4 regions of the Paenibacillus sp. OAS669 genome follow, and region 4 is predicted to be linked to each of the others. Evidence: riboswitches for the same ligand, from Rfam matches in the RefSeq annotation. Region 4 holds a riboswitch; each other region holds the start of a gene.
The links. Region 4 has a riboswitch for cyclic di-AMP ahead of GGC63_RS03825 (C40 family peptidase). Riboswitches for the same ligand answer to the same signal wherever they lie in the genome.
Positions count from the first base shown of each region.

Region 1: it holds a riboswitch for cyclic di-AMP, as region 4 does, so the genes downstream of both, GGC63_RS03055 (CAP domain-containing protein) here and GGC63_RS03825 (C40 family peptidase) in region 4, are expected to answer to the same signal.
Region 2: it holds a riboswitch for cyclic di-AMP, as region 4 does, so the genes downstream of both, GGC63_RS30255 (NlpC/P60 family protein) here and GGC63_RS03825 (C40 family peptidase) in region 4, are expected to answer to the same signal.
Region 3: it holds a riboswitch for cyclic di-AMP, as region 4 does, so the genes downstream of both, GGC63_RS32395 (ubiquitin-like domain-containing protein) here and GGC63_RS03825 (C40 family peptidase) in region 4, are expected to answer to the same signal.

Region 1 covers NZ_JADBDR010000001.1:766,048-773,629, forward strand. The annotation lists gene GGC63_RS03040 (ABC transporter permease) at 1-644, opposite strand, end outside; gene GGC63_RS03045 (sensor histidine kinase) at 867-2,645, opposite strand; gene GGC63_RS03050 (response regulator) at 2,642-4,234, opposite strand; cyclic di-AMP (ydaO/yuaA leader) riboswitch at 4,612-4,746, shown strand; gene GGC63_RS03055 (CAP domain-containing protein) at 4,755-5,621, shown strand; gene GGC63_RS03060 (hypothetical protein) at 5,792-6,109, shown strand; gene GGC63_RS03065 (DUF1572 family protein) at 6,214-6,747, shown strand; gene GGC63_RS03070 (YcdB/YcdC domain-containing protein) at 6,953-7,582, shown strand, end outside.
Region 2 covers NZ_JADBDR010000019.1:88,217-95,798, forward strand. The annotation lists gene GGC63_RS30240 (MFS transporter) at 1-117, shown strand, start outside; gene GGC63_RS30245 (aldo/keto reductase) at 178-1,020, shown strand; gene GGC63_RS30250 (aldo/keto reductase) at 1,113-2,093, opposite strand; cyclic di-AMP (ydaO/yuaA leader) riboswitch at 2,400-2,547, shown strand; gene GGC63_RS30255 (NlpC/P60 family protein) at 2,551-3,393, shown strand; gene GGC63_RS30260 (VOC family protein) at 3,722-4,138, opposite strand; gene GGC63_RS30265 (DeoR/GlpR family DNA-binding transcription regulator) at 4,358-5,119, opposite strand; gene GGC63_RS30270 (rhamnulokinase) at 5,133-6,620, opposite strand; gene rhaA (L-rhamnose isomerase) at 6,643-7,582, opposite strand, start outside.
Region 3 covers NZ_JADBDR010000025.1:8,585-16,166, reverse strand. The annotation lists gene yabG (sporulation peptidase YabG) at 1-279, opposite strand, end outside; gene rsmA (16S rRNA (adenine(1518)-N(6)/adenine(1519)-N(6))-dimethyltransferase RsmA) at 362-1,276, opposite strand; gene rnmV (ribonuclease M5) at 1,273-1,824, opposite strand; gene GGC63_RS32395 (ubiquitin-like domain-containing protein) at 2,017-3,156, opposite strand; cyclic di-AMP (ydaO/yuaA leader) riboswitch at 3,571-3,766, opposite strand; gene GGC63_RS32390 (TatD family hydrolase) at 3,991-4,758, opposite strand; gene GGC63_RS32385 (HD domain-containing protein) at 4,822-6,108, opposite strand; gene GGC63_RS32380 (AbrB/MazE/SpoVT family DNA-binding domain-containing protein) at 6,469-6,723, shown strand; gene rsmI (16S rRNA (cytidine(1402)-2'-O)-methyltransferase) at 7,039-7,582, opposite strand, start outside.
Region 4 covers NZ_JADBDR010000001.1:960,655-968,236, reverse strand. The annotation lists gene ytvI (sporulation integral membrane protein YtvI) at 1-118, shown strand, start outside; gene GGC63_RS03860 (C40 family peptidase) at 176-865, opposite strand; gene GGC63_RS03855 (spore coat associated protein CotJA) at 996-1,205, shown strand; gene GGC63_RS03850 (spore coat protein CotJB) at 1,229-1,495, shown strand; gene GGC63_RS03845 (manganese catalase family protein) at 1,535-2,104, shown strand; gene GGC63_RS03840 (hypothetical protein) at 2,218-2,565, opposite strand; gene GGC63_RS35295 (zinc-ribbon domain-containing protein) at 2,702-2,902, opposite strand; gene GGC63_RS03830 (HAD family hydrolase) at 3,198-3,890, shown strand; cyclic di-AMP (ydaO/yuaA leader) riboswitch at 4,176-4,306, shown strand; gene GGC63_RS03825 (C40 family peptidase) at 4,312-4,863, shown strand; gene GGC63_RS03820 (CapA family protein) at 5,041-6,123, opposite strand; gene GGC63_RS03815 (YheC/YheD family protein) at 6,376-7,161, shown strand; gene GGC63_RS03810 (succinylglutamate desuccinylase/aspartoacylase family protein) at 7,317-7,582, shown strand, end outside.

The DNA.
Region 1 (7,582 bases), 190 kb from region 4:
GTGCCAAGCTTTAAAATAAGCAGAAGCACGATAACGTTGCGAATCCCTGGAATCGTAATATGCCATATCATCCTCAGCCTGCCGGCACCGTCCACTCTTGCTGCCTCATACAGCGTCGGATCAATGGCCGTCATCGCCGCCAAATAAATGATGGCCCCCCAGCCGAGGTCTTTCCATATTTCAGAGCCGACCAGTATCGTCCGGAAATAATCCGTAGAGGTTAAGAACCCGATCGAGCTGCCTCCCGATTCCACTAGCCAGCGGTTGACGAGACCCGAGTTTTGCGAGAATAAAGCAATCAGTACCCCATAAATGATGACCCAGGATAAAAAATGCGGCATGTACGTCAACGTTTGAACGACAGTCCTGAACCAGCGCACCCGGCATTCGTTAAGTAACAGCGCCATGAGAATCGGGGGTACCGTTCCGAAAACCAGCTTATACAGGCTGATGAGTGTCGTGTTCAGCAAAAGCTGAGAAAAGTGTGGCGAGTTGAAAAACGTTTGAAAATGTTTGTACCACGGATCCGCCCATGAACTGCCGACAATCCCCTCCAGCATATTGAAATCTTTGAAGGCGATAATGACGCCGTACATCGGGAAATAGCGGAATACAATGTAATACAGGACCCCCGGCAGCAGCATGATATAAAAAGCCCGAAACCCCCATATCCTTCGGCGAAGCAGCTTCAGCCCCTGTTCCTTTTGCTTTATCATCTGTACGTCTTTTATCGAAAGCTGCCGCTCCACAAGATCACCTCCTCTTCATTTTGTATGCGTTTTCTTCTACAAAATTAAGTATACCGACCTGTTCTCAGAGGTTCTATACAGTGATCCTGCGAAACTGTCTCAATTCTTGCAAACGCTTTAATTGGTATGTATATAAGCCGGAATTTCAATCCGAATCAAGGTGCCTACGTCAGGCAAGCTGGCGATACGCAGCCCAAATTGTCCCCCGAAATGAAGCTGAATCCGCTCCTGCACATTCATGATGCCGATGCCGGTAAAGCGGTGCTTGCTGGGCGCCTTTTTGCGTTCGGAGAATACATTCTCCAGCTGATCGGAGTCCATCCCCACCCCATTGTCGCGAAGATAAACAATAAGCCGTCCGCGCCGCAGTTCCGTGCGGATTCGGATCATCCCCTGGACCTTTCGCGGAGCTAAGCCATGGAAGATGGCATTTTCCATTAAAGGCTGCAGGGTCAGCTTTAAGATGCTGCAAGACAGCGTCTCAGGAGCAATCTGCATTTGAAAGGTAAACTTATCCCCGTAACGCACCGTTTGAATGTGAGCATACATCCGGAGTCCTTCCAGTTCTTCCTCCAGCGACACGAATTCACTGCTCTTGTCGAAGCTGAACGACAATAAGCCGACCAAAGAACGAATCGTCTCCCGCACGGCATCGGTTTTTTGCTGCTTGGCCAAGCTGCTTATGCAAGCAAGTGTATTATATAAGAAATGCGGCGCAATCTGGCTTTGCAGCATCTTGAGCTCGTACTGTTTCTTGCGCTGCTCCATTTCCTTTGTCTCTACCAGCAGCCCATGGATCCGTTCCATCATCGCGTTATAACTCTTGGCCAGCCGCCCGATCTCATCCTCCCGTTGAACGGATATGCTCGGCAGCACCTCAATATCGCGGACACGGTCCATTTTGGCTACGAGCATACGCACCGGATAAGTAATATAGCGGCTCATGATATAGGAGCTTATCAGCAACAGCAGAATCCATACCGCTGCAGCCGCCCTATAGTTGTTGTATAAACTAATGATGTTTTGATAAAAATAACGGTCTTCGATAAAAGAAACAAAGTACCAGCCAAGCTTATTCATCCCTGACTTGACAGCGACAAGCTTACTTCTTGCTCCATCTATTTCTGTCACACCTACAGGCAAATCCCCAACCTGTTCGATAAAATCGCTGTTCAGATCCGGCGGAAAAACCTTCGTATTGTACGGCAGCAGATCATAATAAAACATCGGCCAGCTCGTATCGTATGTATTGACCACGTGATTTTTATTCGTAATAATCGTAAAGGTTTGATTCTTGGAGCTCATGAGCTGTAATAGCATGGTCGTTAGCCTCACTAAATCCACTTCCACGACAGCCATCCCTTTCAATTGATCGCCTGCTTTGGACCTAATAGGAAATAGGAAGGCGACCGTCTTGCCTGATAACGGAGATTCATACGGCTCGCTGATCATGACACCGTAATTTTTACGGGCTTGCTCGTAGAGCTGAGCAAGATGCGGATTGCCGATAATATCGTAATAAACCTGGGTGTTGGACAGCACTTTACCGTCTGAACGTACGAAATATAAGGTTTTGTACAGTGTGCTGTTATTGGCTGCATAGGTGCGCAGTACATTGACTGCCTCCTCCTCTTGCCCGGGTTCGAATAGATCCTCCCGTGCCGAAAGCAGGAGAAGAATGTTTTGAACATTGTCCAGATAGGCGTCCATATAAAGGTTCGTACGGTCAATTATCACCTGCGCGTCGGACAGCACCTGCTTCCGGAACAGCTGCTCCGCATCGTGTAAACTGTTCCAAGCCAGCAGCCCGAACAGCACCAGGGTGCCGCTAAAAAGAAACAACGAATGCTTCGTCGCTATGCTTCTGCTTCGAAACCATTTCAACAATCGTTTCATTCCCCGGCACCGCCTTTCTTATATTCCGTTGGAGAAACGCCAGTCCGGCTGCGGAAAAGCACAGAAAAATAGCGATAGCTCGGAATCCCCACTTGCTCGGCAACCTCGTATACTTTCAGGCTTGTTGTTTGTAACAGATGAATGGCTTTGTCGATTCGCTTCATCGTCACATATTCATTGAACGACTCGCCTACCTCTTCACGGAATAATCTGCTTAAGTAAAAGGAACTGAGCCCTACCCGTTCCGCGGCCCACGTTAATGTAATCGGTTCTGCGATATGATTGGAGATGAGCTGTATCGCTTGTGCCACTTCTTTGCGATACTTCAGCTTCCCCCGGTTTTCCACCTCCCGAATGACCATCGACAGGAGCTCCGAAGCCGTTCTTGATGCTTGCAGCTTCTGGATAAGCTCCTGCTGTTGAGCGTTATCTCGCTCCCCCATCCATTCTTTCCGGTTGGAGATCAGCCACGACTTTAAGCCAGCGGGCTCAGGCCTTACTTGATTCACCCATTCCGTTAGCCGTCCCTGGCAAAATTCGATTAACAGCGCCTTATCGGCCGCTGTCTGTCTCATAAGCTCCGTCAGCATTTCAAAATTTAACGCATTGGATAGGGTTCCATCTACAGCCGATCGGCTGATTGATGGCCGGATCGTTCCTGAAGCCGCTGACATTTCATAAACAGCCCCCCCTGTATCATAGAAAACAGCCGTGGCTGGCAGCTTGGTAAGCTCAATGGCAGACAGCAAGTCAACCCCGGATGAAATGCTAGGCCCAATGACGGCATAGAGGCTTACGGCTTCACTTAAATAAGAGGCCCGCACATCGATGGCGGATTGAAGCCGCTCCAGCCACTGCCTGGTTGAGAGCAGTATGGTCGTCCCTGTTTCTGGGGCAGCCCGCTGGATCCATATATAATCCGTCGGTCCAAGCGTTATCCAACGCCAGCACGGATTGTCACGGTCATCGGTAAGCTCCCGCTCACTTAACAAAGACTGGAGCTCATGATGGGCGAACATTTCCTCCTGCGGCCGGACACTGACATGCAGACGGATAATCCTTATTGGCCATAAGACGCTCCAGCTTTTTAAAATGGCATCTATCGCTTCCACCCGTTTTGGTTCTTTGCCTGTGCTGCTTAACAGTCTTGTCAGCTCCCAGCGCTGCCTGTCTATCTCATTGCGCCTATAATTGTACTCCCGCTGAATAGCTTCACGGGCTTTATTCAGCACATGCTCCAGTTCCGTATCCAGCAGGGATACTTTGATCAAATATTCTAAAGCCCCCAGCTTCAATGCTTCCTTGGCATAGGCAAAATCACTATGACAGGTCAAGAGCACAACCTGCGTCAGCGGAAACTCCTGCTTGATCCGCCGAAATAAGTCCATACCATCCATAACGGGCATCGTAATATCTGTAATCACCACATCGGGTCTGAGCTTACGGCACAGCTCCAATGCTTCTTCACCGTTTTCCGCTTCCCCTACCAGCTCGGCAAGGCTGTTGTGCCATGGAAAGAGCCGGAGCTCCTCTCTTAACGGCAGTTCATCGTCTACCACTAACACGGTTAACAATTGCGATGGATGCATCCGCTATCCCTCCCAAGAAGACGCTTACAATCCAGTAGTGATCTCATCATAGCATATCGATTTCGGAGCACCTATACAGTAATCTTGTAAAAAAGTATAAAATGCTGTTGAGCTTCACAACTCTTTCATTTCACGTATTAAAGCAGGACAAATTCGAAGATATCAGTTCTATTTTTTCTAATAGATGCGGCCTGTCTGCTTTGGACTTCAGTATGAAAACAAAGCGGCTTTCTTCAAGCGTAAGGAAGCTGCTGTTGTTTCTATCGCCCAATGTTGGAAGACTTTGTGCCGTGAAATCTGTATAGGCACGTGCTACAATGAAGTGGCTCAAGAGAGCCCGGCAGGATGCACAACGAACCGGGCATGAGCAAACAAACAAAACTATCAGGCCGAAGCTTTCTATGAAAGCACGGGGGACCCATTCTATGGGGTGAAGCCGCGTCTTGCGGCAGGGTGCTTGCTCTTTGACCCGAATCCGTCAGCTAACCTCGCAGGCCGCGAAAAGGAGAGGATTTTGTTGTTGAAAGGTTTTAAGAAAGTTGTCTTGACAGGTGTACTGGCCCTTAGTCCAATCATCGGCGTTAGCGCCGTTTCCGCCGCACCGGCGAATACTGTGTCTGCTGGCGATTTGTCTCAAATCACTCAACAGTACGGAATCGATCTGAATTCCTTGCTGCAAGGCCAAGGTCAGAATCTAGGAAATATTGATTTGAATTCCTTGTTGAAAGGTCAAGAAGGAAAATGGCAAACGATTGGCTCCGGTAATAACCAAGGGCTGGCAGGAATCATCTGGAAAAACTTCCCTAACATGAACTTTAATTGCAACCCTGGTCAAGGTCAGGACCAAGGTACTACAGGCAATACGGACTCCGGCTCCGGTTCCGGCACTGTAGATAACGGCTCCGATAACGGTAGCGGTACTGCAGATAACAGCGGAACTACCGAGAACGGCACTACGAACAATGGCAGCGGAACAGAAAATAACAGCGGTTCCCAAGAAGCTGTAACGGATTCTCAATCCGCCTTCGCGGACCAAGTCGTTACTTTGGTGAACCAAGAGCGTGCCAAAGCAGGTCTTCCTGCATTGACTTCCGACAGCAAATTGGCGAATATGGCCATGGATAAAGCTAAGGACATGTACAGCAACAACTATTTTGACCATACTTCCCCAACGTACGGTTCTCCGTTTGACATGATGAAGCAATACGGAATCAGCTACACCTATGCAGGTGAAAACATCGCCAAAGGCCAACGTAACCCTGAAGAGGTTATGAACGCTTGGATGAACAGCGCTGGTCACCGTCAAAACATCATGAGCCCTAACTACACCAAAATCGGTGTTGCTTACTACAACGGCGAATGGGTACAAGAATTTATCGCGAACTAATATTTCTTAGGATTTCACAGCCCTCGGCGCTTCATGCACCGGGGGCTTTGCCGTACATAGAGATCTTTTTTTTGCCAAGCGCCGAACCATTTTGAAACCGCTTGCATATACATAGAATAGACCCCTTATGAGGTGTTGATGGCTTATCTCAATTTTCGGGAGGTGTAATCATGGCGGTTAAAAATTTGTTGGCTGCGTTGATTGGTCTCTTGTTTGTCTTTGGCCCTCATTGGATTGATTTGACTCACGAAAGCGCCGTTATCACCAGTGTTGTCTTTGGTTCCCTTCAATTCATCGCGTCGCTTCTGGCTTTCATTTTCAAAGCATCGGGCTGGAATTCATGGCTGAACTGGATTTCGCTGCTGGCCGGCATTTGGTTTGTTATTTTTCCCTTCGCTTACTTAACGGGCCTGGGGGAATATGTCATCTACGTCGTACTTGGCATTACAAGCGTCATGCTGAATTATTATACGATGAATGAAGAATAAATAAATTTCCGTTATACTCCTTATAAAAACATTCTGATATACAATCGTCCCCGCTTCGTATATCGTAAGAATAGGCATCTATTCGAATGTAGGAGATGAGGAGTATGGCGCAATCTGAGCAAAGTCCATCAGTAAACGAGGTTTTTCTGCAAGAAAGCATTGAAGCGTTTCAAAGCATGAAGCAATTGGCCGACAAAGCGATGAAGCAAGTGGATGATTCCCAATATCACTGCCTCCTTGATAAGGAATCGAACTCTCTTGAAGTGATGATTCTTCATATGCACGGCAATATGCTGTCCCGCTGGACGGATTTCTTGACTTCCGACGGGGAAAAGCCTACAAGAGACCGGGACGGCGAATTCGAGCCCAAAGGCTTGGATCGTCCTGCGCTGATGGCGTTGTGGGAGCAGGGCTGGAGCGTATTATTCGATGCGCTTTCCGGGTTAAAGCCAGACGATCTGCTGCGCCAGGTTGCCATTCGCGGCGAAGCCCATACGGTCATCAAAGCGATCCAGCGTCAAGTATCCCACTACGGGTATCATGTCGGCCAAATCGTATTTTTAGCCAAGCACTTGAGCAGTGAGCATTGGCAGACGCTCAGCACTGCCCGCGGACAATCCAAAGCCTTCAAGCCGTGAAAAGCTCCTATAAGCCTGGCCTTTGGCTTCTAGGCTGATTCCGGTACATGCCGGGATTATCGGAATTGAAAGCCGGTCAGGTCCATCAAAATAATTGTTGTAAAAGCTGCAAATTCCAAGGGATTTGCGGCTTTTTTCTATATTCGGCAACCATGCAATAAAAAGGCCGTATGTAACATAATAAGAAAAAGGAGAGCTGCCCAAAATGAAACTACTTACCGTTCAGCAGGCTATTGCGAAGCTTCGTGAGCAGATTTCTATTCCCGATACGCACGAATTGGTTTCCAGCGGCATTTTTCGCAATTCTTCGCCTGAACAAGCCCCCTACTATAAGGTAGAGCTCGAGTGGAACAAGCAAGGCGAACCGAGGCTGGACGACAATATGCTCGTGAACCCGCACACGATTCGGGCCGAGCTGGATGCCCTGACCGGCCAGCTGGTTGCTTTTTACCGCCATGACGATAGAGAAAGCAATAAGGAACCGAAAGAAGAGCTCAGCGATGCTCAATATGAAGCCGTCTATCCCCATGTGCTTCAATGGATCCGCAAGCTGGATGCAAGAATCAACCCGGAGGAACTGGTTCTGCGCAATAAGACGGTAATTGGAGAAAAACGCTATGATTTCGTCTATGGAAGGCAGCATAACGGGATTCCGGTCAGCACTCAGCAGGCTCTTCATATCACATTGAACCGTTCCTTCGAGCTGCTTCATTACTGGTGCGTATGGGACGATTGCGAATTTGCGGACAGCAGCGAATACATCCCTATGGATATATTCAAGGAGCAGCTAGGGCCAGACCAGCTGACGCTCTGCTATTTGAATTTGTTTCATCCC
Region 2 (7,582 bases), on a different contig from region 4:
ATCCACACCCCTTGGGTTGGTGCCGTCATGGTGTTTGGAGCCATTATATTAACAGGCTGGAGCCGCTTCTTAGAAAAAAAGGATGCAGCTCGCGTTCAGCTGGACAGTGCCGCTTGAATTATAGGCTGAATCAAAACCAATCTTTTTATTAACAAATCCTTGGGAGGCTATATTAAAATGAGTAAACATGTACAAGATACCGTAACCTTAAATAATGGAGTGAACATGCCTTGGCTCGGACTAGGCGTATTTAAAGTGGCGGAAGGCTCCGAGCTGGTGCAGGCCGTTGCGTCCGCCTTCAAGCACGGCTACCGCAGTATCGATACGGCGGCTATTTATGAGAATGAAAAAAGCGTAGGGGAAGGGATCCACGAGTCTATTCGGGAACATTCTATCCGAAGAGAAGATCTATTCGTCACCTCGAAGGTCTGGAATGCCGACCTGGGTTATGAATCGACCCTTGCTGCCTATGAAACCAGCCTGCAGAAGCTGGGCTTGGACTACCTCGATCTGTACCTTATCCACTGGCCTGTCCAAGGCAAATACAAAGAGGCTTGGAGAGCATTGGAGACTTTGTATAAAGCAGGCCGCGTCAAAGCCATTGGCGTAAGCAACTTCCAAGTCCATCATCTGAAGGACTTGATGAAGGATGCCGAGATCAAGCCTGCGGTCAATCAGGTTGAATTTCACCCTCGCTTGACGCAGCAGGAGCTGCGGGATTTCTGCAAGGAGCAAGGCATACAGCTGGAAGCCTGGTCTCCTCTCATGCAGGGCCAGCTACTGGATCATCCTGACCTTCAAGAGCTCGCGGCGAAGTACGGCAAATCAGTAGCCCAGGTGATTCTGCGCTGGGATTTGCAGCATGGCGTGATCACGATTCCCAAATCCACCAAAGAGCAGCGGATTATTGAAAACGCGGATTTGTTCGACTTTGAGCTATCGGCCGATGATATGAACCGAATAGACCGATTGAATCAGGATCTTCGGGTAGGTCCGGATCCGGACAACTTTGATTTTTAATGAAATGATGGAATGAAAAAAAGCAGCGGCAGCCGGACATGAAAGCCATGTCCTTGGCTTGCCGCTGCTTTTTTATTATTGGCTATTCCATGTTACCAGGCATACGCCTTAGGCGCTTCGCCGCCAGGTCCGGGGAAAATCTCGTCCAGCCGCTTCAGCACATCCTCATCCAGCTTGATATCCGTGACACGCAGCGTACTCTGGAACTGCTCCAGCGTCCGCGGCCCAATGATCGGCGCTGTCATCGCCGGATGGACTAACGTCCAAGCCAGCGCTACATTGGCTTCACTCTCGCCAAGCTCCTTGCACAGCTTGCTGAACACCTCCAGCTGGCCGCGCCGCTCTTCGGCGCGTGCCTGGATGCGGACGCTGCGCGATCCTTGGGCAGGGTTCAGCGCATTGCCGCCGAGAAGACCGCCGTCGAGAGGACTCCAGGCGATAACCCCGATCCCGAATTCCTCTGCCGCAGGGAGCACCTCCAGCTCGGGCCATCTGCACAGCAAGCTGTATTTATGCTGCTCCGACACAAGCCCAAGAAAATGGCGGCTCTTGGCTTCATATTGAGCCTTCACCAAATCGCGCCCTGCAAAATTGCTGGCCCCCACATAGCCGATTTTGCCTTGATAAATAGACACGCGAAACGCTTCCCAGAGCTCATCCCACGCAGCATGGCGATCCACGTGATGCATCTGGTACAGCTCAATATGTTCGGTTTGAAGCCGCTTCAATGAAGCATCCAAATGTCGTCTAATTTTATAAGCAGAGAGCCCTCTGGCCGCATTAGGCCCGTCATTCGGGTCCTCCATATCTCCGTATACTTTGGTCGCCAGCACGACCTTCTCCCGGCGGCCTCCGCCTTGAGCGAACCAACGGCCGATAATCTCCTCTGTTCTCCCTCGCGCACCCGGCCCGCCATAAACATTCGCCGTATCAAAAAAATTGACCCCTGCATCTACAGCCGCATCCATGATCCGGTAAGCCTCCGATTCGTCCGTATCGACGCCGAAGTTCATGGTTCCCAGGCACAGCCTGCTCACCTTCAATCCGGAACGGCCTAAATAAGTGTACTCCATAACCCATACCTCCTTATTTTGAGTGCTGCGGTACTTCCCATTCTCATCATACCGCTCCTTGGATTTTTTTAACAGTACGCAATATTAGGTAAGATAGGCAGTCCGGGGATATTAAGTTACCTCAGCGTAAGTCTTGCTCCCATGCAAAAATGTGCCGCAAGTCCCTTTAACTTTGGCCCCCTATGGTGTATCTTGGTAACTGCTCATGAAAAGTTATCCTTTTTTTGCGGAAAATGATGGAGCGTTTGGCGAAGCTTACCCACTGATTCGCCGATGGATTCACGAATACAATGTATGGACAGCTTTTAGTAAAAAATGCCGAATCAGCACAGCATAAGTGCTTGTACGGGGGACATCTTATTTTGGGGTGAATATTCGTCGGTTTATTGGATGAATAAGGGAAAACCTCTCCCTAACCCGTCAACTAACCTCGGAGGCAATTAGGAGGAATCAGGTTTTGAAGTTTTTTGGAAAAAAGCTTATTTTTTCGTTTGCATTTATTTCTTGCAGTCTCTTTGCCGGAGTACATGCCCATGCCTCAGCTTTGGATGAAGGAGTCAAGATTCAGGTTAATGATACGATCGTGAACTTTCCTGAGGGGCAGCCTGTCGTGGACACCTACTCCCAGCTTCAGGTACCGTTCCGTCCACTGATGGAAGCGCTTGGATACCAGATCAACTGGTCCAGGGAAGGAAAAGAAATTCGTGTCTCCATGAATAAGGGAAATCAGACCCTGGAGTTGAAAACCGGGGATACGTTTGTGCTTGTCAATGGAAAAAAAATCGATGTTACTTCCTTGATCGGCATGGATCGGGGAAGCGTATATATCCCGCTCCGTTTCATTTCGGAAGCACTCGGCTATAAAGTGCAGTGGGATAATGACAATCAGCTCGCTATCGTGGATGCGGATGGGAAGTACCACGCCCCTGCCTGGTACAGAGCCAAGAAGCAGGATACGATGCTGCAGTTCGCCCAAGCCTATCTTGGCGTTCCTTATCGATGGGGAGGCAGCACTCCGAACGGGTTTGATTGTTCAGGATTCGTCCGTTTTGTCATTGCCGCTAACCAGGGAATCGATCTCCCCAGAACCTCGAATGAGATGTACGATACGGTAGGAGTCTCCGTTGCCAACCCTTCGCCGGGCGACCTGGTATTCTTCGCGGGGGCCTCCCATGTCGGAATCTACTTGGGGAATGGACAGTTCATTTCGGCTACGAATTCCCGCGGAGTTCACATTGATTCGCTGTACAGCTCTTATTGGGGCTCCAGGTACATAGGGGCCAAGGCTATTACGTTGTAAGGTGGAACAGGCTGCTTTTCGCAGCTTGAGTCTGTTGAAAAACCTGAAAATTGGATAAATAGCTTTGGTACCCCCAGTGGGGTATCCCCCTCCGGTCGCTGTTGTTTTCGGGAAATTTTTGATTATATTCGCTTTATAGAGGGGATTTCCCGAAAACAAAGGCGAACGCTATCGCTCCTCCAAGGGATACCCCACCTAGCCATTTGCTATTTTTCCGTAAGTTAGTTTTTTTCAACAACCTGGCGGGCTGCTTATGCAGCCTGTTTTTATATATATTAGTAGACCTCCGAAGCAGAAGAGCTTAAAGGCAGACATGTCCTCCAGCAAGCTATTCTCCTCTTATGGAGTCCCTCACCTTCACAAAATGCGGGTTATTCATAATCCCGATAATGTTGCCGAACGGATCGACAACGGAGGCAGTAATGAAGCCGCCGCCGCGCTCTTTCATCGCTTCGAGCTCCTCAACCCCCATCGACAACAGCTTATCGAGAACCGCGGATATATCGTCTACATGCCAATAAAGTGTTGCGCCTCCCGGGCCCTTCGCTAAACCTGCGGGTGCATAGCGTCTATCAATCAGTCCCAGCTCTTGCTGATAGTCACCAAGACGGAATTCGGCATAGCCCGGTCTCTCAAAATACGGTTCGATTCCAAGAAGCTCCGTGTACCACGCTTTTGCCTTATCCAGATCATCCGCCCAAAAACTGATTGTAGCTATCCCCCGAAACGTTTGTGCACCTTGCATCTGCATGACCTCCTAAGATCACTTTATATTGGGTAATCTTATTGTACTCGGCCCACACTGACAAAGGTGTGTCAGTGATTCTGCAGTGTTTAATAAATTATCGCGATCGGAATCTTATCCGTTCTATCTTGATAATAAAAAACGGTCGGCCAATACTTTGGCCAACCGTTTTTTATTCACATGAATGTATATGGAGATCCTCTCTCATAGGGACTCTATTTATACCGTAATGACCGTAATTCCAAGATCCTGCAGCTGCTCGACCATCTCTTTCTCTATGCGGCGATCCGTAATAACGACATCGATTTCGGACAAATCCGCAACATGAGTAAATGCTTGCACGCCGAATTTGCTCGAGTCGACCAGAAGAATGACTTCATCCGCAATACCGATCATCCGCTCTTTGATGCGGGCCTGCAGCTCGTTAGACTCGCTGATTCCGCGCTCAAGATGGACGCCCTTGCAGGATAGGAATACCTTATCGACATGATAAGTATCCAGGGAACGCTCTGCCAGAGGACCGACGAAGGATAAGGAACGTTGTGCCAATATGCCCCCCGTCGAGATCACATCGATCTTCTCCTTTTTGCTCAGCTCCGTTGCGACCTTGATCGAATTGGTAAGAACGGTCAGAGGAAGATCAGGTACTTCCGCAGCCATATACCAGGCCGTAGAGCTGGCATCAAGAAGAATCCGATCGTTCGGACCGATCCGCTTGATCGCTTCCTGGGCAATCCTTTTCTTCTCCTCGGCGTAGGTGATTTCCCGTTCGAAATAAGGAATTTCCGGCTGCTGGTCGTCCTTGATACTGACCGCTCCGCCATGTGAGCGGGCAAGGCGACCTGCTTGCTCCAAACGGTCCAGATCCCGGCGAATCGTCTCCTCCGTCACCTGAAAGAGCTCGCTAAGCTCAGAAACTCTTACAGCGCCTCTTTGATTGACCACACTTACAATTTTCTCGTAACGCTCCGCAGCTAGCATAGCTTCCCTCTCTTTACAGATTAGATGATTCTGCAAGCCCTGTCAGCTTAACAAATCTGTCGTAAGCAGGCCCCCACAGCTCCTGTTCCTCAGGTTGATATTCCTCAACAGGGAACGAGCTTCGGATAGCCTGACGCGCTTCCCAAATATCGGCGAATACGCCTTGGGCGATCCATTGCACCGCCATATTGCCGATGGCGCTGCCTTCCGAAGGCCCTGCCCATACAGGCTTGCCGATAGCATTCGCCGACCATTGGCACAGCAGCGTGTTGTTAATGCCGCCACCGACCATATGCAGGCCGTTGAATTGCTGTCCCGATAAACGCTCGGTCATTTCGAACACAAAGCGGTATTTCAAGGCCAAGCTCTCCAGGATGCAGCGAACGAACTCGCCGGCCGTTTCCGGCGCCTGCTGTCCGGTTTCACGGCAGTATTGAACGATCCGTGCCGGCATGTCGCCCGGAGCCAGGAACATCGGATGATCCGGATCAATGAAGGCGCCGAATGGCTCGGCTTCACTTGCTAATTGAACCAGCTCAGGGAACGAATAGGATTTCCCTGCCTTCTCCCATACACGGCGGCTTTCCTGCAGAATCCACAAGCCCATAATATTTTTGAGCAGGCGGTAGGTTCCTTCCACTCCGCCTTCGTTAGTGAAGTTAAGCTTTTGCGCCGTTTCATTAATGACCGGCTGCTGTACCTCGGTTCCCATCAGCGACCAGGTTCCGCAGCTTAAGTAAGCGAAGGAACGGTCCGTCGCCGGGACAGCCGCAACAGCGGAACCTGTATCGTGCTCCGCCACGGCGATAACAGGAACTGAAGGAATGCCCAGCTCCTCGCATACGGAGGCTTGCAGCATCCCGGCCGGACTGCCCGGCTGCAGCACCTCGCCAAACCAGGCTTCCGGCAAATCCAGCCGTTTCAGAAGCTCTTTGTCCCACGTTCCTTCGATCGGGTTAAACAGCTGGGTTGTCGTTGCGTTGGAGAATTCGTTGTGCATTTCTCCCGTCAAGAAATACCTCAGCAAATCCGGAATCATAAGAAAACGGTTACCTTCTTGCAGCCAAGGAGATTGGGCCTGCTTCAACGCAAAGAGCTGGAAGATCGTATTGAACTGCAAAAACTGTATGCCCGTTTTTCCGAAAATGTCGGAAGCCGGAATCTGTTCGAACAGCTTCTCCATCATATTCTCGGTATGGCGGTCCCGATAATGATAAGGATTGCCGATCAACTCGCCGTTGGCGCCGATAAACCCAAAGTCGACGGCCCAAGAATCGATCCCGATGCTTGAGACTTCAATCCCTTTGTTCTTGGCAATCAGCAGCCCTTGCTTGATTTCATGGTACAAACGCAATAGATCCCAATGCAGGCGGTCGCCCACCTGCACTGGATCATTGGAAAACCGGTGAAGCTCGGTGATTTCGATCTTGCCGTCTACCAGGCGGCCAAGCATCGCTCTTCCGCTGCTAGCCCCCAGATCAAAAGCAATAATGTCTCCCAAAGGTATCACCCTTATTCGTTAATTAGTTGCCGCGCTTAAGCAGTACTTCTTGTTCGTAGGCTTTCACCTTGGCAAGCCACTCTTCGCGCACAGGAACACCCTTGGATGCGCAGTAGTAATCCCATACAGCGCCGAAAGGATACGATTTGAACTCTTCGGTCAAGGCCAAGCGGGTCGTATAATCGCCCTCGAGCTCGGCTTTTTTCAACGCTTCTACCGGATCGAGCATGGCGCGCAGCAGCGCTTTGATCGTGTTACGCGTACCGATAACCCAAGCAGCCACGCGGTTGATGCTCGCATCAAAGAAATCCAAGCCGATATGTGTTTTATCGAGCAATCCGCCGCGAACCAGTTCACGGCCGATATCGATCAATTCGTCGTCCAAAGTGACAACGTGGTCGCTATCCCATCTCATCGGACGGCTCACATGCAGCAGAATGCCATCCGTGAAGAGAGCCAGAGAGGACAATTTATTAGAAATTACTTCTGTCGGATGGAAGTGGCCGGCATCCAGACAGATCAGCTTGTTATTTTGAATGCCGTAGCCCATATAAAATTCATGGGAACCGACCACATAAGCTTCGGAGCCGAGTCCGAACAGCTTGCTTTCTACTGCATCCAGGTTATATGCCGGATTGATCTCTTCGGCAAATACTTCGTCCAGTGCGGATTTCAAGCGTTGTCTCGGAGCCATACGGTCAGCCGGAACGTCCTTGAAGCCGTCGGGAATCCATACGTTCGTCACGCAGGTTTGGCCCAGCTGCTCACCGAAGTAAGCGCCGATCTTCCGGGAAGCCTTGCAGTGGTCAATCCAGAACTGGCGGATTTCCGGGTTGGCATGGCTCAACGTAAAGCCGTCGCTGGATTTCTCGTGAGAGAAGCAGGTCGGGTTGAAATCCAGACCCAAGCCTTGCTCTTTCGCCCACTGTACCCAGTTCTCAAAATGCTTCGGTTCAAGCTGA
Region 3 (7,582 bases), on a different contig from region 4:
AGCCGGATTACCGGCAGCTCCTACCGCCCCGTATGCCTGGGGGCCTTCCGTTTGATTCTCTCTTGCCCGACGCATGGATTCCATCCATGACGGCCGGGTGGTATTGATCGTGTACTGGTACGGATCCAGCGGCGCCTTGATCAGGTCAAAAAGCGGCGCATCGGCCAGCAGCCTGTAATCCACACCACGCAGAATAGCCTGATTCTGCATAATATCCTGAATTTTAAATATGATATCACCGCCATAGGATCTACGAATAACGAGGTCTCCCTGTTTCATGGCCAAATCGCCTCCTCGTGTATCCTATGGCGTCAATAGGCATTTGGTGATTAGCAAGCCTATCCTTTCATGAAATCCGCAGTCACGTTGCCGATGCTTCGCTCCCGCGTGCACGAAGCAAGCAGTCGCTCAGACGAGCGTATTCCTCGATCGACAAGGTTTCTCCCCGTCGGGAAGGCTCGATGCCCGCCTCGTGCAAAATAGCCTCCAGCTGGCTCTTCGTCTCTTTGGTAAAGAACCGCGAAGCCAGGTTGTTATAGATCGTTTTACGGCGCTGCACGAAAGAAGCCTGAACGACCTCGAAGAAGAAGGACTCGTCCGTCACCGTCACAGGAGGCGCGCTCCGAACCTTCAGCTTGATGACGGCCGAATCGACATTCGGTTGAGGAATGAATACCGTATGAGGAACGATCGTAACAATCTCAGGCTCGCAATAGTACTGCACCGCAATGCTCAAGCTGCCGTAATCCTTGCCTCCCGGCTTGGCCGACATTCGCTCCGCCACTTCCTTCTGGATCATAACAACAATGTTCTCCAGCGGCAGCTTTTCCTCAAGCAGCTTCATAATAATCGGCGTCGTGATGTAGTACGGCAAATTGGCGACTACGCTCACTTTGGAGAATGCCGCGAAATGCTGTTCAAACAATTCCTTCAAATTGACCTTCAGTACGTCGCCATGGACGACACTCGCATGCGGATAGGCCGACAGGGTCTCCTCCAATAGCGGGAGCAGTCGCTGATCGATCTCTACGGCAACGACGCCGCCTGCGATTTTGGCCAGCTGCTGGGTTAAAGCCCCGATCCCGGGGCCAATCTCCAGCGCTCCTTTGGAAGCATCCAGATCTGCGGCGGTAACGATTTTATTTAATATATTCGGATCGATCAAAAAGTTTTGACCCAAGCTTTTTTTCAGCGTAAAGCCATGCCTTTGAAGAAGCTCTTTCGTTTTTTTTGGGGAGGCAATGTCCTCCTGAATATTGAAATGGATATTTGTCATGATTCGCCCTCTTTTTTCTCAAGCTGCTTCCATGCCTCCGCGAACTCCTCGCGGGAAATTCGAAACATTCGGCAGCGGTTATAAAATTGCTTTCCGTTGCAGTACCCGATACCCAAATGCTTGCCCATTTCCATACGACGGGCAGCAGCTTGCGGATGGACGATCAAGCCGGCGTCAATCAAGTCCTCCCAAGTAATATCCGACTCTTCAGCCTCATAATCGGTTCGCACGTTCGCAAGAGCCTTGCGGATGACCTCAGCCGAAGCATTCTCTACCCCGATGTCCCCTTTGGCCGTCGCTTCTTCCTGTGTGATAAAAGCATGCTTACAGCCCTTCACCTGCGCCGTAATGATTTTACGGATGCGCTCGCCCGCATGGTCGGGGTCCGTCAATATGATGACGCCGCGGCGCTGCTGAGCCAGCTTGATGCGCCGGATAACGTCTTTATTAATCGCAGAGCCGCCCGTTTCTATGGTCTCGGCTTCTACGGCTCTTTTGATGGCAGTTGTATCGTCTTTGCCCTCTACCACTATAATTTCTTTGATCACCTTGCTTACCTTCCTTCACCCCATACCAGGATCATCCATACAGCTTTCTTTATACTAGCCTTTGTTCCCGCCACTTTCAAGTGATGACGAAGCCTGTCCGCGTGAACTTGCCCTGATCACATAAAAAAGAAGAGGTAGCCCTCTTCTCTTCCTTTAGCATATATATAATGAGTCTTCCCCAATTGCAGGTCCTTAGTCCGCGGTTGGTTTCTTGGGTCCAATCACATAAACGGTATACCCGCGCTTCAAGCCAAATCGGTTGGCATAATCGTTGCTGTCAAAATACACATCGATAATGTTTCCTTTGACTGCACTTCCGGTATCCTCTGCTCTGCGGAATCCAAGCCCGTCAATATAAACCCACCAGCCCAGCGGAACCACCTTGGGATCCACTGCAATTGTGCGACCTTCCGTTACTCTCGTGCCTGTAGACGTAAGTCCGTACTGCGGATGCTCTGTACTCTTTCCTGTCGAAGCAACGCCCGCTGAATAAGCGGTCAATGTCACATTGTTAATGACCTGCTTGACGCCGAAGGAAACTCCGCCTTTTGTTACTTCCTGTAGATTTGGCGATGATGCCGATAATACAACAACCGGATTTTTGGTGCCTACCGCGACAATTTTATTGACGCTCTCTGATTGAACCTTTTGGTCCACTACTTCTTCGGATACAAGCTTACCGTCTTCGTACATCTTTTCCTTTTTCTTCACAACCAGGCCTTCCTGGCCTTCCTGCACCACTTGCTCCTTGCCTTTTACCAATTGAGGGTCGTTCTTTTTCACAACGTCATAGGCTATCTTTTCTTGAACCTCTTCAACCTCTTTGGTTACCCGTACGATTTGAATCTCACCGCTGTCAGGCAGATCGGCATCCACGACAGGGGTTACCTTGTCAAGCTCTCCTACCTGAACCTGTAAATCATTCAATGCGCCGCCCACCGTCTTTTGCACCGTGTACAGCGTCTTCGTTTCTCCGTCAGCCGTCAGCTGAATCGGCCTTGCATGCTCGATCGTAATCCGGTCCCCGGATTTTACTTTCGAATCCAGCGCTGCAGAGAGACGATCATGCTCTCCTACAGTGACGCCTTGCTCATCCAGTAAATGCTTCAAATCCCATTGCTTGGTGTAAACAACGGTTTCTTCTCCGTTCACGACTACGGTCACCTTCTTGGTAGCCGTACCGTATAACATTAATAAAAACATGAAAGTCAACGCGAATGAAATAAGTGCTATGATCGATATCAAACGCAAGTTTTCATGCCTCCATCGCAATGCGAAGGACATGCTGGATGATCGTCTTACATGGGTTTGCTCGTGTTGAATAGCTCCCACTAGTTCGGTCCTCCTTCAAAGCCCCGCCGTCGAGTGTTACGCATGATTGATCTGACGCGACTATGGTTAAGTTTTGCAATCTGTTGGTTAATAAAGAACAACGCCTAACGACGTTCTTTCCCCCAGGAACAGCCTCCATGACCGTTGAGTCCAACGCATCCTGGAAGCACGGAAGACTTCATCGAACACTTGTTCTGCCCGATTAAGCTTCTCCTGTGCGGTCAACTAAGGGCTGCAACTAGCAATCCATATCGTTTCTCCTGCGTGCGGCCAGCACCTCCTCTTGGCTGTAGGTAATGATTATGTTGTCGGATAGTTATCACAATGACGGGAGAACAAAAAAAGTCACGGAAAGAGGACTCTTCCCGTGACTTTAGGTTATTTCATCAGTAATGAAATAAAGCACACGACAATCATACCTCTCTCTTAACGCTTACGAGGTTAGCTGACGGATTCGGACTTGAGAGTCGCCCTACTTGGATCCGGGTAAACAAACATCTACCCATCCAAGACTCACCCCAGAAAATGTGACCTTAGCCTTATTTTCAAATCAAGACTGGCCTTTTGCGGTTCCCCCGTTTCCCTTACGGAAACTCAGCGATAATGGAAAATTGGTAATCGTATTAAGTTAATATTGAGTTTACGCTGTCGGATATAAAGTTGTAAAGTATACAAACTCGGCAAAAAAGGTCCGTTTTTGTTCAATTCCGATTTTTTTAATTGATTTCACGAACATAACCCATGTATTTCTCGACTTGACTTATTTTTTTGAATGTTTTTCTCTCGTTTTCACGTTTTCGACGAAAATAGGGCTGTCCCAACCCCCCTTTTATTTCACCGTAATCCGAACAATGTAACTGCATTTTTCGTAGTCGCGTGAGCCAGCTCCTCCAGGGTTAACCCCTTGATTTGTGCAGCGGTTTCTGCGACTAATTTCACATATGCGGTTTCATTTCTTTTCCCTCGATAGGGGTGCGGAGTCAAATAGGGCGCGTCGGTTTCAACCAATAAACGGTCCAGCGGAACTTTCTCCAGCACCTCTTTGGGCTGCTTGGCGTTTTTGAATGTGACAGGGCCGCCGAAGGAGATGTAAAAGTTCATATCGAGGCACATCTTGGCCGTCTCCCAGCTGCCGGAGAAGCAATGCATGACGCCGCCGACCTCCGAAGCCTTCTCTTCTCGAAGAACCCGGATAATGTCTTGGTGTGCGTCCCGGTTATGGATCACGATAGGCATACCCAGCTTGCGGGCCAGACGGATTTGTTCCCGAAATACTCGATCCTGTACATCCTTGGGAGAGGTATCCCAATAATAATCCAAGCCTATCTCTCCGATGGCGACCACCTTCTCGTGCTTGCACAGCTCTTCGATCCATTCCAGATCGCCCGGCATCATATCTTTGGCATCTTGGGGATGCCATCCGACGGTTGAATAAATAAAGTCATATTGCTCGGCAAGCGCAATCGAGGTAGGGATCGTTTCGCGATTAAATCCGACATTGATGATTCGACTGATTCCGCTTTCTAATGCCCGTTGGATAACCTCATGTCGATCGTCATCGAATTGAGGGGCGTTCAAATGGGTGTGCGTGTCTATCAGCATAGCGGCAATTAACTCCTTCATATGTAAGTTCAATTTGGTCCTTGCGATTCGATAGACGAGCTTTTATTCCATGCCAAGCAGCTTGCGGTGCTCCGGATGAATGGAGCCCGGATCAGCGGATAAGAGCTCCTCCGGGAAATACAGATGATATTTCCCCATATGAATGCCGCTGATGGACCGGACAATTTCCGACTTGCGCGAAATTTCCTTCAACGTATGCTTTTGGTCCAGCAGCAAAATCGGCAATTTTTCGTCATGGACTCCCGGCCGATACACATCATACGAAAGATCCGACGGGAAATCAATTTCGAGGTAGAAGGACGGATCCAGATTCAGAGCCCGCATCGTATCGCGCAGCCGCTCTATTTGAAGCGCGTCGATCCTCTCCAGCATGACATACTTAAACAGCTTGCGGTTAAGGAAGCGAGAGCACAAGTCAACCAGAATGGCATCCTGCTCGTTGGTCCACTGCATCAGCACCGTCTGCATAAAGGCTTCATCGAGCAAATGGAACTCTTGTATGGACAATGTCCCCCGGAACAGGCTTAAGAGCGGCGGCAGCATAAATGAGAAGGAATAGTTTTCTTCATATAACTGTTTCGCTCTTTCAAAAATTTTATGCAGAATAACCTCCGCGCTGCGTGTAACAGGATGAAAGTATACCTGCCAATACATCTGGTACCGGGACATCAAGTAATCCTCGACAGCATGCATGCCGCTCTCTTTCACGACAATGTGGCCTTGAAACGGTCTCATCACCCGCAGAATGCGTTCCAGGTCGAACGTCCCGTAATTGACACCGGTATAATAAGCGTCGCGGAGCAAGTAGTCCATCCGATCTGCATCCAGTTGGCTCGAGACGAGGCTGACGACGATTTCCTGCTTGTACGTTTTGGCGATAACCCCGGCCACCCTTTGTGGAAAAGTGGGGGATACGCGCTTAAGCACTTTGTTCACTTCGGTATCTCCAAGAACGATCCGGCAGGACCATTCCTCGTGATGGGTCCCGAACGTTTTTTCAATCGAGTGGGAAAAGGGGCCGTGTCCGACATCGTGCAGAAGGGCAGCGCACAAGGAGAGCAGCCGCTCCTCCCGCGGCCAATCCTCATAGCCGTTTCGTTCGAATTGCGATATGATTTTGCGCGTGATTTCGTAAACCCCGAGGGAATGGGAAAATCGGCTGTGCTCGGCACCGTGAAACGTCAGGAAGCAAGTGCCGAGCTGTCGTATACGACGGAGGCGTTGAAATTCTTTGGTGTTAATCAGATCCCAAATCGTTTGGTCCTGCACGTAGATGTATTTATGTACCGGGTCTTTGAATACCTTTTCTTCCTGTAAAGGACTCGACATGATGCGTAACCTCCCTAAAGCTTCTTGTATTTTCGACACGGAATGAGCAGGAAAATGATGATTTTGTCGAACTTTGTCGTATGAAACTTCCAAATGTGAACAGAATATGTCTTCTAAATTTTTCTTTAGTATGGAATATATTCATAATACTATGTTTGGTGTCTATAGAAAAGGTGCATATTTGCAAGGTTTTTCAGCAGCCACTCTGTTTTATATTGAAGTAGAAGGATATACTACCATATTTTAACGGCAAAAAATGCAATTTTCTAGTTGACTATTTTGGGAATGGTTGGTATCATAAATCTTAAGAATATTGTCGAATAATGACGATTTATCTAATTCGAGAGGGGACTTTTATATATGATGAAATCTACTGGTATTGTTAGAAAGGTTGACGAGCTGGGACGTGTTGTTATCCCTATCGAGCTTCGCAGAACATTGGGCATCGGCGAAAAAGACGCTTTGGAAATCTATGTCGACGGTGAGCGCATCATGCTGAAGAAATATGAGCCGGCCTGTATTTTCTGTGGCAATGCAGAAAACGTCTCTTATTTCAAAGGTAAAATTGTTTGTCACGAATGTTTATCGGAAATGCCAATACCTGTGACAAAATAAGAAAAATAGGTTATAATAAGGATAGCACTTCTTACTAAGGTAATTCTAACCTTTTTCATATCTCCTCTATTCCCCAATCCATGAAATTTCATGAGATTGGGGATTTTTTTTCCGTTTTTATTTGTGCTAGCGTCACCTATTATAATAGAAAGAACATGTCACAAAAGTTCCGCCAAGCCTCCATTTCTGCAGTTTGGCGGCGGGAAAGCACCGGCACATCATCGACGGGCTTGTACGGCCTGCGTAAGGCAATAAAAAATCAGCCGATCCGGCAATGAGCCGACCGGCTGATTTCGCCGCTTCCGCATTCGCGATCTACTTTTGGTGCAAATAATTGTACAGCTCCCGCTTCGGCATCTGTCTGTCCGCAGCCGCGCGTTTTATCGCTTCCTTGCGGTCAAGCCCTTGAGTCGTATAATGCTCGACGTGCTCTTCCGGGCTGAAGCCTTCCCACCAGGCGTCCGAAGCTTCATTCTCCGCATCGGTGCTGCCCTGTACGACGATGCAGTATTCTCCTTGAGGAGGATGCTCTTGCAGCAGCTCATAGCATTCTCGGATCGTCCCTCTTGCCGCTTCCTCGTATTTCTTGGTCAGCTCCCGCATCAGGCACATTTGCCGTTCCGGATCCCATACCTCCAGCATCGCTTCCAGCGTCTTCATTATGCGATGAGGGGATTCATAGAACAGCATCGTTTCGTTCCTTTGCTTAAGCGATTCAAGCTCCTGCTGCAGCGGCTTTCTGTCTCTCGGTAAAAAGCCCAGAAAGGTGAAACGTTCCGTCGATAGCCCCGATACGATCAAGGCCGATAAGGCCGCGTTGGCGCCTGGAATGGGTATAACCGCTATTCCTGCGTCGATA
Region 4 (7,582 bases):
GTACATAGGCTTTAAGCTGATCGGTGTCATAGGGCTTATCTTCGGCCCGGTTCTTATCATTGTCTATCAGGCGATGCGCAAAGTCGGGCTGCTCAAGATCAATATCAAGCTGGACTAGCGGACAGCCGAACTGCATGAAAAGGAAGGTCCTAGGCGACCTTCCTTTTTATTTAGCTCAATAATACCGCCGAGCCCCCGTATACTTGGGTCCCCAATAGCTGCTGTCCAGCTTCTGAATGTAGACGCCCGCCGAACGCGTGGCCGAAATAAATTCCCCGTTGCCGATATAAATCCCGGCGTGAGATACGACACCAGGATCATTCAGCGCAAAGAACACCCAATCCCCCGGCTGCAAGCCCGATCGCGATACACGGGTCCCCATTGCAGCCATCTCCGCAGCGGTAGTGCGGTTTAACGAAACCCCGAATTTATTGAACATAAAGTAAATAAAGCCCGAGCAGTCGAAGCCGTCTGGCGTCGCGCCGCCCCAAACATAAGGCACCCGCATATAATGGGAGGCATCCTGTACGATTTGTTTTTTTACAAGGGCATGGGAGATGGCGGTTTGAGTGGCGGCATCGGCGGCACCGGTTACAGGCAGACTGTAGGCCTGTTGAAAAGCGCGTACAGCTTGAGCCGTAATGGATCCGAAATAGGCGGTGCTTTTCGGGTATGTAAAATAACCTAATGTTTTGAGATTGCTTTGCAAGGTACCGACGCCGGGATCGGACATTCCTTGAGAAAGCACGGTCGATGCGGTGCCCGCGGCGGAGGACGCATAGACGTGTTGGCCGCCGGAAAACGGCAGAAGCGAGGATAACCCGACAAGACCTGCGGTCAAAGTGATTGCAAGCGTTTTCCTCAAAGAACATTCAACTCCCTCTCCCCGATTTACTGGGTCTGATGAATTTGTTCCCATTTTATACTCATAATGGACGAGGCGGCAATGTATAAATATTGGTAGTAGATTTTCTCAATAAAGGAGGCAATCATCCATGTTCACGCAGGAAAAAGTATGGTGCCCGTACGTTGGCCCCTTTGACCCTTGCCCGCCGATACGAGAAAAGGTATATTCGACCCCGCCCCAATTGTATATTCCGTTCCAGCCGCCTAATCTTCCACAATGGTCTCCCCACGAGGCATTAAAAAAAGGGACGTTATGGCCCGCACTTTACAGTCCTTATGAACCGAGACCGAGACTATAGGCCGGAAAGGAGTGGATCAGTCGATGGAAGACAAACGAATGCCGGATCATTATTACGCCATGCTGGAAGAGCTTCAGGCCATTGATTTCGTACTCGTGGAGCTTACGCTGTATCTCGATACCCATCCGCTGGATAACGGCGCTCTTGAGCAGTATAACCAATGCGCCCAGCAGCGCATGCATCTGGCCCATCAATTTGAACGGGAGTTCGGTCCTTTGAAAAGCTATGGGCAGAGCTTCTCTGCATATCCATGGCAATGGATCGATACGCCGTGGCCTTGGCAGGTTTAATCGCAGCGGCACGATAACCGAAGGGAGAGGAGCAGTGAAATGTGGATTTATGAGAAAAAACTGCAATACCCGGTCAGGGTAAGCAAGTGCGATCCTCATATGGCGAGGCTGTTGCTGGAGCAATACGGGGGAGCGGACGGGGAGCTTGCAGCCGCGCTGCGTTACATGAATCAGCGTTACACGATTCCGGATAAAATCATCGGGCTGTTGACGGATATATCTACCGAGGAGTTTGCGCATCTGGAGATGATTGCTACGATGGTTTACAAGCTCACGAAGGACGCGACCGCAGAGCAAATTAAAGCGGCGGGTCTTGATCCCCATTATGTAAGCCATGACAAGGCGCTATTTTATGAGAATGCTTCAGGGGTTCCTTGGACTGCCGCTTACATACAGGCGAAGGGAGACCCTATCGCGGATTTGTATGAAGATATTGCCGCAGAGGAGAAGGCGCGGGCTACGTATCAGTGGCTTATCGATATGACGGATGACGTGGATCTACAGGACGGATTGAAATATTTACGGGAAAGAGAGGTAGTCCATTCTTTACGGTTCCGGGAAGCGGTCGAAATATTGAAATCGGAGCGGGGAACGAAGAAAGTGTTCTAGCCATAGGAGAGGAGCGGCATGAGCAGATAGCAAAAGCATCCCGAAAGACGCCTGCCAGGCTCGGGATGCTTTTTTGACATGTAGCATGCGTGGTTTCTTGCCCAAATGAAGAATCAGGATTTTTTGGCTTTAGAACGGTTAGTGCGTTTAGAACGATTAGAACGATTAGAGGGATTAGTTGGATTAGTTGGATTAGATGAATTAGAGCGATTTTGCCTATGTCCGCCATGACCGCCATGCCAGCCTCCGTGGCCTCCATGCCAGCCTCCATGACCGCCATGCCAACCACCATGGTCTCCATGCCAGCCTCCGTGCCAACCGCCATGACCGCCGTGCCAGCCGCCATGCCAACCTCCCGGCCAACCGCCGCCATACCAGCCCCCGTATGGGTAACTCCAAGTGCTGTAGGTACCGATAGGAACCGTCACAACGGTTGGATAAGTATAGGGAATATAAGCCATTGCCATAGTCTCCTTTGCTTGTTTTGATACCAACAATGTATGCTCGGGAGACAAATCGTGATACTTGACCTAGAGAAATAGGCATTTGTCATGCATAAAAAAAGAGAGCGGCACCGCCGCCCAAAATCCAAAGTTTCTATTTGGCAAAATAATATATGATAGCGGCGATGATTAGAACAATGATAATGATCCATGTGATAGTACCCGCTTTAGAGCTGCTTTTTTGGTCAGGTGGGGATGCGGCTTGATCCGTTGAGCTTAAGAAGGTTCCGCAATACTTACAGACAATGTCTCCGTCACTCATCTTTTCATTACATTTTGAACAAAATTTCACCATTTGCATCACCCGCAATCTGATGGATTTTGTTAACTAGGCGCTTCATTACATATGTATGGTTCAACCATCGTTCCATCCATATCCAGAATGGATTGATAAACAATAAATATGCTTAAAGTGAGATGAATTGCTCGGATTCACAAGGCTGCATTGACACGTGGAGATTATTGGAATTATGATGTCTAAAGGATCCTTTACACGTCCGCAATGACTTCCCTATGAGCTTAATGCTTAGGAAAGCCTCGTTTGACAATGATCATGTATAAAAAGAAAACAGCATTCGGAGGAGTTAACCATGAAACCGACTTTATCCAAGCCGGAAGCGATGATATTTGATTTGGACGGAACTTTGTTCCAGACGGAAACGCTGCTTCTGCCGGCTTACCATGCCACATTTGACCAGCTGAGGGCTGAAGGAGCCTATTCGGGACCTACGCCGCCGGAGAGCGAAATATTGGGGAGCCTGGGGATGCTGCTCGAGCATATATGGCAGCGGGTGATGCCGGATACGGATGTTCAGGTGCACCGCAGAGCGGATGAATTGCTGCTGGACTATCAAATTCAGGGTCTGCTGCGCGGGGAAGGGCGGCTGTACGATGGAGTTGCGGATACGCTGAAGGCGCTGCATGAGCAAGGCGTTCGCCTGTTCGTAGCGAGCAATGGGCTGGAGTCTTATGTGAAAAATGTTATTCAGCATAAAGGGCTGGGACCTTTATTCGAAGGTTTATACAGTGCCGGAGAATTCAGAACCCGTTCCAAGGTGGATCTGGTCCGCATGCTGTTGGAAACCTATAACGTAAAGACGGCCTGGATGGTCGGGGATCGTTCCTCTGATGTGGAAGCGGGTCTTGAGAACGGGTTAACGGTTATCGGCTGCGATTATGCCGGTTTCCGTAAAGAAGGGGAGCTGGAGGGAGCCCATGAGCAAATCGGCAGCTTTAGTGAGCTGTTCTCTCTGCTTCAGACTTCGCTGCAGCAGTCCCGATAAAACATCAATTTCAAAAAGGTTGCACTTGGAGCTGTCAATTTCATAGGAAATTAATGGGGAGGCCGGAATTTCGGTCTCCCTTTCATTTACATCCAAAGTCTGTTTTTTCGCGGAATAACCCCTATGCAAGCTGAAATATTTTACAATCCTCTACTTTTTCTGGCTGCTCAGGTATGCCGATGGAATAATTTGCACCATGAAATAGCCAGGTGCCCATGCTACACTAGAGTGGCTCAAAAAACCAGAAACGCGGTTTCAACGCCGCTTGGGTTATATAGGGCAAAATCATAATAAAGGCCGAAGCTAATAGAAGCACGGGGGAACCAATCTTTGGGGTGAAGCCGCATCAGCGGCAGGGTGATTGACCTTTGACCCGAATCCGTCAGCTAACCTCGCAGGCCGAAAAAAGGAGAGGTTTATTTTGAATCGTTTGATGAAAATTGTTTTGACAAGTGCTTTGGCACTTAGCCCGATTATCGGTGTAACTGGAGTATCCGCAGCTCCCGCAACAACATCTACCGTATCGAGCACCAAGGCGTCCACATTATCTGTTGCCGCTAAACGGGACAAGGTTGTTAAAACGGCGCTTTCTCTGCAGGGTAAAGTTCAGTATGTTCCGTGGACACAACGCCAAGAGGCCCACGCTCCATATAAAACGGACTGCTCCGGTTTTACGGCTCTCGTTTATAAGCTCGCTAACATTGGAGTTACTCTAGTTGATAGAGACGATGACCATCAAGCCCAAGTAGGAACAAAAATCACTTCCTACAAGAACCTGCAAAAGGGCGACCTGCTGTTCTTCGGTAACATTGGAAGCTCGAAAAGCATGAAAGACGTAGGCCACGTCGGGATCTATATCGGTAACGGTAAAATGATTCACAACATCAACAGCAAATCCGACGTGAAAATTTCGGATATTAACTCGAGCTACTACAAAAACAAATTTATGTTCGCTAGAAGAGTAATTAAATAATAGGGCACGTACCTTAATCTAGCCTGAATATAAAATAATAAAAGCCTTCCAAGCCTGGACCCGGAAAACGGTCCGCTTGGAAGGTTTTTTCCATATTTACAGCTGTATAAGTTCGATGATCCCTGCAATGTTCCGGAATCCGCTGTGGAGACAAGGCATCACTGTGAGATTCTAGCGTTAAAGAATTTTAAAGTCCGATTGATGATGGTATCTGGGGATATGTTTTTTTAAGTGATGGACCATTTTTGACATGCGCTCCGCTTCGTTTCCATTCCGGTTTGGATGCTTTTCCAGCGTGTTTAATAATGGAACGACCCGAAAAGCGGTACGTCCTTTAATCTTGGTGCTGCGAGTCCAAGTAGGGATAAAATCGGCCTGAACGATCTGTACTCTTCCATCGTCATGCTTTCGAATATGAAGACGGTTAATAAGACCGGTCAGCGTATGATCGTTTCCGTATAATCGGGTGGAAACGAAATTCCCCAAGGAATAAGCGGCGTACCTTTTTTTCTTGACCCCGGTAATATCCCTGGATTCCTGGAAAATAGCCGGTTGGATGACATGGGAATGCGCCCCGAGAATAATATCGGCGCCGTGCTTGAACAGTAGTTGGAAGTAGCGCTTCTGCTCCTCATTCGGATACTTGCTGTATTCTCTTCCGAAGTGCATGCATACGATAATAAGATCCACCGATCTCGACTTTAGCCTTCGGATATCGGATATGATTTTGCTTGGACTAATCCGATTGACGGCCCAGGATTGACCGCTTGGTACCGGGATTCGGTTGGTTGTTTTAGTATAGGACAAAATACCGATTTTGATTCCTTTGACATTTTTAATCAATAGCTGCTGAGAATCTTTGTGCGTGCGGAAAGTTCCCGTATGCGACAACCCCTTGGAGTCAAGCACCTTAAGGGTTCGTTTCAGTCCGTTAATGCCGCAATCCATACAATGGTTGTTTGCCGTTGTCAGTACGTCGAATCCCAGCCTTTTCAAAGTGCTCGCAAAGGAATCGGGACAATTGAACAGCGGCCAACCGGTTTTGGCGCTTCTTCGCGATACGGTGTACCCGATCTCCGGGCCTGAAAAAGTGGTTTCAAGATTTCCGATGGTTAGATCCGCATCACGCAAATAGGGAGCAACCGGTTCAAATATCTCGTCAAAGGAATAACGCTTCTCTCCGGTGACTCTGGCGCTGCCAATAAGTCGATATTTCATTAAAAAATCTCCGACCGCGGCGATCGTAATGTCCGTACTCATGACCCATCCCCGTTTCTGTTGAAATAATCGTCTGCCGGGCCCTCGAAGAGTGGAACCGCATAATATCATATGAGCCTGCCGTTGGATCTGTCTTTGCTTTATAAGCCCATTTTTAGAGGTAAAGTGTGCAGTCCTATATGGATACAGGCCAGGTACTCTTTGCTTTGGAGCCGAATAGTATAAGTAACGTCATATTGCTGGTTGTATGTATTGGCGTTCAACCGCTGCTCATCACACGGAGGAGATCCTACAGTGAAAGGAAATTTGCTTAAGTATCCCGGCGGAAAATGGTTGAAGCACGAGGCGCTTTGGAGTGAAGATGCGCTTCGCTCCCTATTGCCGGAGACGGAGATGTTTTCTGCGGACACGTTCATTCAAATGATCGAAAAGCATACGGTCCTTTTTCTCAAACCGGATCTTGGAATGAGGGGACAAGGCATTATCAAGGTATCACGGGAAGAAGGCGGAGCCTGCATCGTCAGGACAGCTGCAAAGACCTACAGATACCGTAACGTAAATGATGCCTCCCACAAGCTGAATAAGCTGACGGAGGGCAAAAGCTATATTGTTCAGCAAGGGATAGATTTGATCAGGATTAAAGGAAGCCCGGTAGATTTCCGGGTGCTGCTCCATATCGGACCTAATAACAGGTGGAGATTTTTTGGAATCATGGGGAAGGTAGCGGCCAAAAATCAATTCGTTACAAACCACAGCAGCGGCGGAAAGCCCATCCGGCTGCACCAGGCCCTGTCTCTTACGCTTGGCATCGGAAGAAAGGACGCCCCCCAGTGGGATGAACGGATCAAGAAGCTATCCTTTACCATTGCCAGAGCCATGAAGAAGCATTATCCGAACATTACGGAGCTGGGACTGGACATTGCCATTGATAAAAGTCACAAAATTTGGCTGCTCGAGGCCAATACCAAGCCTCAATATCAGTTATTTAGGTACCATGCCAATCCGTATCTGTATGGAAATATCGTCAAATCTGTCCGGCATCTTAGGGCCGCGGCGCTTACGAAAGCGTCACGGCGTTAAACCGGAACAAAGACCGTTAGGGAAGAAAGCTTCTTTTGTCATAACGACAGAGGAGCTTTCTTTTTTTAATCCGTCTAATGCAGACAGGTTGGTTCATTTGTCCCTATCAACGGCTTCCGCCGCAACGTATTGTACAATATCCGAAGGTGACAAGTATGAGAATCAGTAAGCATGTGCTGGCGAAGAACAGTAAGTTCGAGACGCCTTATTACATTATCGACGGAGAGCTGCAGGGAAGCACGGTTATGATAACGGCAGGTGTTCAAGGGACAGAACGGGCAGGCTTTCTCTCTGCGAAGAAGCTGCTAGAACAGCTTCGAAGCGATGTTATCCATATCCGTAGCGGAAGGTTGATTATTATTCCTATTGTCAATCGTATCGCTGTTCGGCGGCGTATAAGGGGAGTTCCGGATCTGAACCG